Regions from separate parts of the Terrisporobacter muris genome, predicted to be linked through region 1. Evidence: riboswitches for the same ligand, from Rfam matches in the RefSeq annotation. Region 1 holds a riboswitch; each other region holds the start of a gene.
The links. A riboswitch is a leader RNA that binds a small molecule or an ion and turns the genes downstream of it on or off. The one in region 1 is predicted to bind glycine.

Region 2: another riboswitch for glycine. It lies ahead of NSA58_RS11870 (alanine/glycine:cation symporter family protein); the one in region 1 lies ahead of NSA58_RS16935 (saccharopine dehydrogenase family protein).
Region 3: another riboswitch for glycine. It lies ahead of NSA58_RS05385 (GrdX family protein); the one in region 1 lies ahead of NSA58_RS16935 (saccharopine dehydrogenase family protein).

What each region holds. Positions count from the first base shown of each region.
Region 1 is NZ_JANKBY010000320.1:531-3,740, reverse strand. Features, by position in the region: gene asnB (asparagine synthase (glutamine-hydrolyzing)) at 1-1,555, shown strand, start outside; glycine riboswitch at 1,655-1,761, shown strand; gene NSA58_RS16935 (saccharopine dehydrogenase family protein) at 1,975-3,210, shown strand, end outside.
Region 2 is NZ_JANKBY010000149.1:4,431-7,640, reverse strand. Features, by position in the region: gene NSA58_RS11875 (PepSY domain-containing protein) at 1-194, opposite strand, end outside; gene NSA58_RS11870 (alanine/glycine:cation symporter family protein) at 322-1,692, opposite strand; glycine riboswitch at 1,927-2,015, opposite strand; gene NSA58_RS11865 (bactofilin family protein) at 2,456-3,210, opposite strand, start outside.
Region 3 is NZ_JANKBY010000041.1:12,671-15,880, reverse strand. Features, by position in the region: gene grdB (glycine reductase complex selenoprotein B) at 1-381, shown strand, start outside; gene grdA (glycine/sarcosine/betaine reductase complex selenoprotein A) at 406-876, shown strand; glycine riboswitch at 1,083-1,182, shown strand; gene NSA58_RS05385 (GrdX family protein) at 1,351-1,713, shown strand; gene NSA58_RS05380 (glycine/sarcosine/betaine reductase component B subunit) at 1,854-3,134, shown strand; gene grdB (glycine reductase complex selenoprotein B) at 3,153-3,210, shown strand, end outside.

The sequences.
Region 1 (3,210 bases):
TTCAGATACTGAAGTACTTTTAACATCTTATATTGAAATGAAAGAAAAATGTGTTGAAAAATTAAGGGGAATGTATGCTTTTTTAATATGGGATGAAGAAAATCAAATTTTATTTGGAGCAAGAGACATATTTGGTATTAAACCTTTGTATTACTTTGAAAATGAAGATTTTATAGCTTTCTCATCAGAGTACAAATCTTTATTACTTTTATCCAATGAAAGAAGTATTGATGAAGAGGTTTTACAACAATATCTATCATTTCAATATACAAATGGTGAAGGTACCATGTTAAAAGAAATAAAAAAAATACCACCACATCATTACTTTACTATAAGAGATGATATACTTACTATAAAAAATTATTATGATATTGATTACAAAACAAGAAATGATATAAGCAAAGAAGATGTTTATAATGTGATTAATGAATCTGTTAAAAAACATTTAATATCTGATGTTGAAGTAGGAACATTTTTATCTGGAGGTATTGATTCATCCATAATAGCAACTTTAGCTTCTAAAATTAACCCTAATATAAAATCATTTTCAGTAGGTTTTGGAATAGATGGATACAATGAGTTAGATATAGCTAAAAAAACTGCTGATGAATTAGGAATAGAAAATATACAAATTAAGGTGAGTCAAAAAGAATATATAAAATCTTTGCCAGAAGTTGTTAAACTACTAGATGATCCGCTAGCTGATCCATCAGCTCTTGGAATATATTTTTTATCTAAGGAAGCGAGAAAACATGTCAAAGTTGTCTTATCTGGAGAAGGAGCAGATGAATTATTTGGAGGGTATAATATCTATAAAGAATATTTTAGTATAAAACCTTTATTAAATATGCCTAATAAACTTAATGATACAGTAAATAAAATAGCTAATATTATGCCAGAAGTAAGAGGTAAAAGTTATTTGATTAGATCAACTACACCCTTAAGAGATAGATATATAGGTAATGCAAAAATATTTGAAAATAAGGAATTAAAAGAAGTTTTAAATAATTATAGTGATAATTTCATTTATCAAAATTCAACTAAATCTATTTATGATGAAGCAGAAAAAAGAGGATATGATTATGTAACTACTATGCAATATATAGATATGAATACATGGCTACCAGGAGATATTTTATTAAAAGGAGATAGAATGTCGATGGGTGCATCTATAGAACTTAGAGTTCCATTTTTAGATAAAGAAGTTCTTGAATTATCTTCTAAGTTAAGTTTAGATCAAAAGGTTACAAAGAACCAATCTAAAGTATTACTTAGAGAAGCATTTAAAGATATAGTTCCAAAACACGTAGTTGAAAAGAAAAAGCTAGGATTTCCAACACCAATAAGAGTTTGGTTAAAAGAAGAATTAGGTGATGTAGTAAGAAAAACTATATTAGATTCAAATATTGATGAATTTATTAATAAGGATTATGCTATAAAACTTTTAGATGAACATATATGTGATAAAAAAGATAATTCCAGAAAAGTATGGACTATATTTATGTTTGCTTTATGGTATCAAATTTTTATTGAAAAATTAAATATACAATTTTAATAATTATTTTGAACAAGTATTATATTTGAATCATTTAAATTTTTTATTGACAAAAAAATTATATGTTATAAAATAGAGTAGTAAAATAAATATGATCGGATGAAAATAATCTTAGACATTACTTAGATGTAAGGCCGAAGAAGCAAAAAAAAGATTTTATCTTAATCTTTTTTGAAACTGACAGGCAAAAGGAAGATTGTTTGACGAAGCTTTGGAGAGAACGGATACCGTCGCCTACGTGGCTATAACCAACTGGCAAAAGGACAGAGTAATAAGATGCTTATTTAGCATGCTTATTACTCTGTCTTTTTTTGTTAAAAAATATAAATTGAATACAAAGCATAACTCTCAAATTAAAAATCATATTTATCTACGAATATACATTTTAAAAATTCATATAAGAGGAGAAAAAATTATTTATGAGAATGATGTTAGTAGGATCAGGAGCAGTAGGAGAATCAATATTAAGGATACTAGAAAGTAGAAAAAATCATAATGAATGGTTAGAATTTGTTTTAGTAGCTGATTACGATTTACAAAGAGCCAATGAAGTAATAGAAAATTTAAAAGAAAAAGAAAATTATAAAGCAGTTCAAGTTGATGCTAGAAATAAAGATGAAATGATTGAATTAATAAAAGAATACAGTATAGATTTTGTAATGGATTCAGCCGCACCATTTGTAAGTAACATAATTTTTGATGCTGCTTATGAGGGTGGCGCAAATTACGGAAGTATGGGAACTTGGTCGGTGCCTATGGATAATCCTAAATTTGGTCTTGGTATAGAAAATAGTTATATAGAACCTATGACTAAGTATAATTTTGATAGACATGAAGAGTGGAAAAAGAAAAATCAGATGGCTTGTATATGTATGGGAATAGACCCAGGTGTTGTTAATGTATTTGCTAAATACGCTGCAGAATATGAATTTGATGAGTTGCATGAGATACACGTAAAAGATGGGGGCAACTTAGAAATACCAGGAGCTAAAGAAAATGACATAACCTTTGGATTTAATGTATGGACTATTTTAGATGAGGTTATGAATCCAAATGTGGAGTATGATAAAGAGAAAGGTGGATTTATAGTAGAAGATGCTTTTTGTGGAGAAGAAAAATTTATCATGCCTGAAGGTGTTGGAGAAAATACTTTGGTAAAAGTAGAACATGAAGAAGTTGTTACTATGCAAAGATATTTAAGTAAATATGGGCTTAAGAAAGTTACTTTCAAAATAGCATTAGATCCATCTTTAATAAATGCATTAAAAGTAATTGATTCTTTGGGGCTTAGAAGTATACATCCAGTAGATGTAGGTGGAGTAAATGTAGTTCCAAGAGATGTAGTTGCAGCTTGTGCACCACAACCAAAAGATATTGGTAATGAAATGACAGGTATGATGCTTGTTGGTGTTCACTGTATAGGTATAAAAGATAAAAAGAAAAAAGAAATATTTATGTATCAGCCTTTTGATAATAAAGAATCAATAAGAAGATGGGGGATGCAAGCAGTAGTAGCTCAAACAGGATTTGGTGCAGCTCTTAGTATAGAACTTATAGGTAGAGGAATTTGGAAAGGAGAAGGAGTATTTTCACCAGAATATTTTGATCCAATTCCATATCTAGATTTAATGAAAGAAAGTGGATTTAGATATGAA
Region 2 (3,210 bases), on a different contig from region 1:
TATTCTGGAGTTCTGTCATTATCTAATCTAAATTTAACTATCTTTGCTCCCGGAACCTTCTTTAACATTATTTCCTTTGCTTTTGTACTTCCTATAAGTTTTGAAGCTGCATCAACTGCTCCCACTTGTGATAATACTGTTGATGATGTAAGCACTACACCTAATCCTATTGCTACCATTTTTTTTAATTTCATTGAAATCTCTCCTTTTTTATTTTTTATACTATATATACAAAAGTTAAGTTCTATTTTGGGTCCCTTTTTTGTAAAAATATAAAAATTTTTTAAAAAAGTTTTTACTTTTTCAATAAAATCTACTATATTAACCTATTTTTTCACTATCTAATTTAGTTTTTCTATCTAAATATTCTAAGTATAATTTAGTTTCTGATATAATCACTGGAGATAGAGCAAGTAATGCGATTAAATTTGGTAAAGCCATAAGACCATTTACTATATCAGCTATAATCCATACCATTTCCAGTTTTAAAAATGCACCAAGTAATACCATAAGCACAAATAAAGTTCTAAATAAATTTATCTTTTTAACACCAAATAAAAATTCAAAACATCTTTCTCCGTAATAACTCCACCCAAGAATGGTTGTAAATGCAAATAGACTTAAACTTATTGTTAAAAATATTGGTCCTAAATTAGGAAGCACTGATGCAAAAGCCGATTGAGTCATTATAGCTCCATTTAAATCACTTTGCCACACACCTGAAATTATTAAAGACATTCCTGTTAATGTACAAATTATTATACTATCTATAAAAGTACCTGTCATTGATATAAGCCCTTGTTCTGCTGGCCAATTAGTTTTTGCTGCAGCTGCTGCAATTGGAGCACTACCAAGACCTGACTCATTTGAAAATACACCACGAGCTATACCATTTCTAATAGCCATAGATACTGTTGCCCCCATAAACCCTCCTGCTGCAGCCTGACCTGTAAAAGCACTTTTAAATATTAAAATAAAAGTTTCTGGTATTAATTCATAAGATTTTCCTAAAATGGTAAAACATATTAATATATATACTACTGTCATAAAAGGAACTATCTTTGTTGCAACATTCGATATACTTTGAAGACCTCCAAATACTACTAGAGCAACGCAAATAGCTAATATTATACCTGTTACTTTTGGATCTATATTGAAAGAACCTTGCACTGCATCTGTAATTGAATTAACTTGTGAAAAAGTACCTATTCCTAAAAGTGCCACTAATATACCACTTATAGCAAAGAACGATGCTAAAGGTCTCCATTTTTCACCCATACCATTTACTATGTAGTACATTGGTCCACCAGATACTTGACCATTTTCATCCTTAGTTCTAAATTTTATAGCAAGTAAACCTTCTGAGTATTTAGTCGCCATTCCAAAAAATGCTGCAAGCCACATCCAAAATAACGCTCCTGGTCCCCCAGCTTTAATCGCTGTGGCAACCCCTACTATATTACCTGTTCCTATTGTTGCTGCAAGAGCTGTACATAATGCTCCAAAACTTGAAATATCACCACTACCATCATTTTCAGCTTTAAAAATTAATTTTAATGCCTTAGGTAATTTTACAATTTGTATTAGTCCCAGTCTTATAGTAAGGTAAATACCTGTACCTACTAATAAAATTAATAATGGTGGCCCCCATATAAAACTGTCCACTTGGTTTAATAAGTTAAGAAAATCCATAAAAAACACTCCTTTTGTAATTAAATAATTAAGTACAAAATCATATAATCCTTTATGAATAAAGACAAGAATAGATTGCATTCTGCATACAATAATTATATGCAGTTTACTAAAAATATAATAATTACGAATATGTATAAAATATAAATTCCTTACAATTAAAAAATACTAAATCTTAAAGATGATTTAGTATAGGATTTCATACATATCAAAGAAAAGCATAAATATGCTTTATATATATTCTCTGTCCTTTTGCCTGAGAGATTGAGCAATTAAGCCTTGCCCCTTCGGCGCCCTTCACGGGTCTCTCCAGAGTTTCCTATTCTTTACAGTCCCACTTTGTAAGTACCTGAGAGTATGACTCCTTCGGTGTGTCCTAAGACAACTCTTCTGTAAAGCTTCATCAGATTATTGACTTGTTAACTTGTAACAATAATAATATATTATCTTCCAATACTTGTCAAATGCTTAATATAAATTTTTATATAAAATTTTTTTGTATACTTAGGCTAAAAAAGATACCACTTTTTCATAATCATCAATATTTATATTTAATGATTGTCCCAACCCTATAACTGCCAAAATCAAACTGTCTATTTCAGACTTATTTACTTTTTCCATATGTTTTTACATAGAATCCTTTGTATCTTTACTTGATTTGTCTAAAACTTATAAATTACTTTTAAATCAATTTAATTTTATGCGCTATTTCTCATCTATATAATTATAAAAAAATATGGGTTATAAAATAACCCATATTTCATTAGTTTACTTCTATTCTATTTTCTTTATATTTTATTGATTGATAAAATGTATACACTATTAGTCCTTGTGTAATCATTCCACTTACTACCCATACAAAACTGCCAATCATTGGTAAAAGGCTTAGTAGTCTTACAATTAGTATTCCCACTAAAAGTTGTAAATACGGATTTTTCTTCTTAAGCATAAATCTTCCAAGTACTATTCCCATAATTACTGGTGATAAGTAAACTACTATGAAATACATAATTAACGATAAAATTCCAAGAGGCAATGCTATTACAGTAATGAATAATAATAAACTAACTATTGGCACTAATATAAATGATGCCATTCCTCCAAAAACTATTGGAAGTGGCTGTTTAACTAATAAATCATCACTACTTATAAAGAACTTTTTAAATAAGGAATATAAAACTATTCCAAGTACTAATGATGCTACAATGGATATAATAGTTCCAAAACCTACTAAGGCTTTTAATTCATTTTCATTAGTCGAATTTTCTATTTTAGTATATTGTATGTCATCCATAGTTACATTTGAGTTGACAATTGGCTCTTTAGATGAATATACTTTTATATTGCCTGTAATCTCTCCATTATCAGCTATAATCAATTCATCACAAGTGACATTAACATCACCATCGATTTTACCATTAATTATTATTGTATTTCCTGTGGCATAAAACCCTTTACAACTACCTTTAAAATTAATATTTTCTGCTGAAATATAAACAGCTTTTGCAGTAGTCTTCT
Region 3 (3,210 bases), on a different contig from region 1:
AGATATTATTATGCAACAGTAGGAAATGGAACTTCAGTTGCTAATGCAAAAGGATTTGCAGCAAAATATGCTCAGGAGTTGAAAGCTGATGGTGTTGACGCTGTAATTCTAACTAGTACGTGAGGCACTTGTACTCGTTGCGGTGCAACGATGGTAAAAGAAATAGAAAGAGCTGGAATACCAGTAGTACACATGTGTACAGTAGTACCTATTTCTTTGACAGTTGGAGCTAATAGAATAGTACCAACAATAGCAATACCTCATCCTCTTGGAAACCCAGCATTACCATTAGAAGAAGAACAAAAAATAAGAAGAAATCTTGTAACAAAAGCTTTTAAAGCATTACAAACTGAAATAGAAGATCAAACTGTATTTGAATAAAATGTAGATCAGGAGGTATTTCTAATGAGTATATTAGAAAAAAAGAAAGTCATCATAATTGGTGACAGAGATGGTATTCCTGGTCCAGCAATAGAAGAGTGTGTAAAAACTGCAGGTGGAGAGGTTGTATTCTCTTCAACTGAATGTTTTGTCTGAACTGCTGCTGGAGCAATGGACTTAGAAAATCAAAAAAGAGTAAAGGAATTTGCAGAAGAATTCGGCTGTGAAAATGTTGTAGTTTTATTAGGTGCAGCTGAAGGTGAAGCAGCAGGTCTTGCTGCTGAAACAGTTACTGCAGGTGACCCAACATATGCAGGTCCATTGACAGGAGTCCAGTTAGGACTTCAAGTATATCATGCTTGTGAGGCACAAGTAAAAGACGAATTTGACTCAGGTGTATATGATGAACAAATAGGAATGATGGAAATGGTACTTGATGTTGATGATATAGTTAATGAAATGGCTACTATTAGAGAACAATATTGTAAATACTAAAAACTTATAACTAGTTATCCTTAATATAATATGTGAAAAGTGATGAGTATGGTAAAAATAAAAACATAAAAAAACATGAAAAAACATAAAAAAACTTGTTGCTTATTATAGATAAAGTTAATTATAATCTAATTAATATAGAAAAAATCTATAAAATTAATAAAAAATTAAAATGACAGAATAATAAGATAATTATTATATTAAGGATGACTATTACGGGAGAGACTTGTAATAAGCGCCGAAGGAATAAGCCAATATAAAGCGAATGTTGGGGATACTCTCAGGCAAAAGGACCGTAGTACGACTTAACTCTGGAAAGCATGATATCTTAAGTTTTATCATTAGATATATGTGCACCGAAGGGGCAACTCTACATATTAGGGGAAAACTCTCAGGTTAAATACAGAGCAGAAAGCTAGGGTAGCTTTCTGCTATTTTTATTGCCAAAAAGAAATATTCTGGGGGGATAAATATATGATAATAACTAATAACAACAAGGTACATGAAAAATATAAAAATGATTATAAAATCTATTATAAAGAATGTTCCTTTAGAGAAATCTTACTTTATGTAAGAGACAGAGTGCATGAAGGATATGTACTTTTGACTCATCCACTATCTAGTAGCATAAAACCAAATGAAACTCCATATAAGTCAGTCTTAATATCTGATTATAAAAAATCCCTAGATTACAAATCTTTAATGATTATTGAAAATGCAATTATAACTTATGATAAATTTAAAAAAGATAAAGATTACACTATTGAATTAACAGATAGAATAATTGAAGATTTTAAAATTGTAGATTTATCAATAATTCAAAACGCTCTTTCTTAAAGATTGTGTATTTAGAAGTAAGTGCAATATATTTAGTAGAATTGATTATTCCATAGAAATACTAATATGTTTTAATAGCACTTAGAGTGCTTTTAAATAAATACCTAGCTCAAGTAATAAAATTTATGGAGGTGATTTTTTTGAAATTAGAATTAGGATATGTAAAAATTAAGGACATATGTTTTTCTGATGTTTCAAAAGTGGAAGATGGAGTTATTTATGTTAATAAGCAAGAATTAATTGACTTGTTAATGGAAGATGAAAATATTAAGTCAGTTGACTTAGAAATAGCAAAACCAGGCGATAGTACTCGTATTATGCCAGTTAAAGATGTTATAGAACCAAGAGTTAAAGTTGAAGGACAAGGTGGAATTTTCCCAGGTATGATAAACAAGGTTACAACAGTTGGCTCGGGTAAAACTAATGTACTTAAAGGTTCTGCTGTAGTTACAACAGGAAAGATAGTAGGTTTCCAAGAAGGAATAATAGATATGAGTGGTGAGGGTTCTAAATATACACCTTTCTCTCAATTAAACAACTTGGTAGTAGTTTGTGAACCAGCAGATGGTTTAAAACAACATAATCACGAAGAAGCTGTAAGATATGCTGGATATAAAGCGGCTATATACTTAGGTGAGTTAGCTAAAGATATAACTCCAGATGAAGTTGAAGTTTATGAAACAGATTCAATAATAGAAGGATACAAAAAATACCCAGAACTACCAAGAGTAGCTTATGTGTATATGCTTCAAACTCAAGGATTATTACATGATACTTATGTTTATGGAGTAGATGCTAAGAAAACGATATCTACCTTGATAAATCCAACAGAAATAATGGATGGTGCAGTAGTAAGTGGTAACTGTGTTTCTGCATGTGACAAAAACACAACTTATCATCATTTAAATAACCCAGTTATACATGATTTATTTGAAAAGCATGGTAAAGAGTTAAACTTTGTTGGGGTAATTCTAACCAATGAAAACGTTTACCTTGCTGATAAGGAAAGATCTTCTAACTGGAGTGCAAAATTAGCAGAGTTTTTAGGACTTGATGGGGTTGTTATAACTCAAGAAGGATTTGGTAACCCAGATACAGACTTAATAATGAACTGTAAAAAGATAGAGGAAAAAGGTATAAAAACAGTTATAGTTACTGATGAATATGCAGGTAGAGATGGAAAATCTCAATCATTAGCTGATGCTGATCCTCTTGCAAATGCAGTTGTTACAGGTGGAAATGCAAATATGGTAGTTACTCTTCCTCCAATGGATAAAGTAATTGGATATGCTGAGGTAGCTGATGTTATAGCTGGTGGATTTGATGGAAGTTTACAACCAGATGGTTCAATAGTTGCAGAGCTTCAAGTAATAACTGGAGCTACTAATGAACTTGGATTTAATAAATTAAGTGCTAGATAGTTGAAAGGGGGGTTGAAGATGATAAAAGTTGTTCAATATATAAATCAATTTTTCGCACAAATAGGTGGGGAAGAAA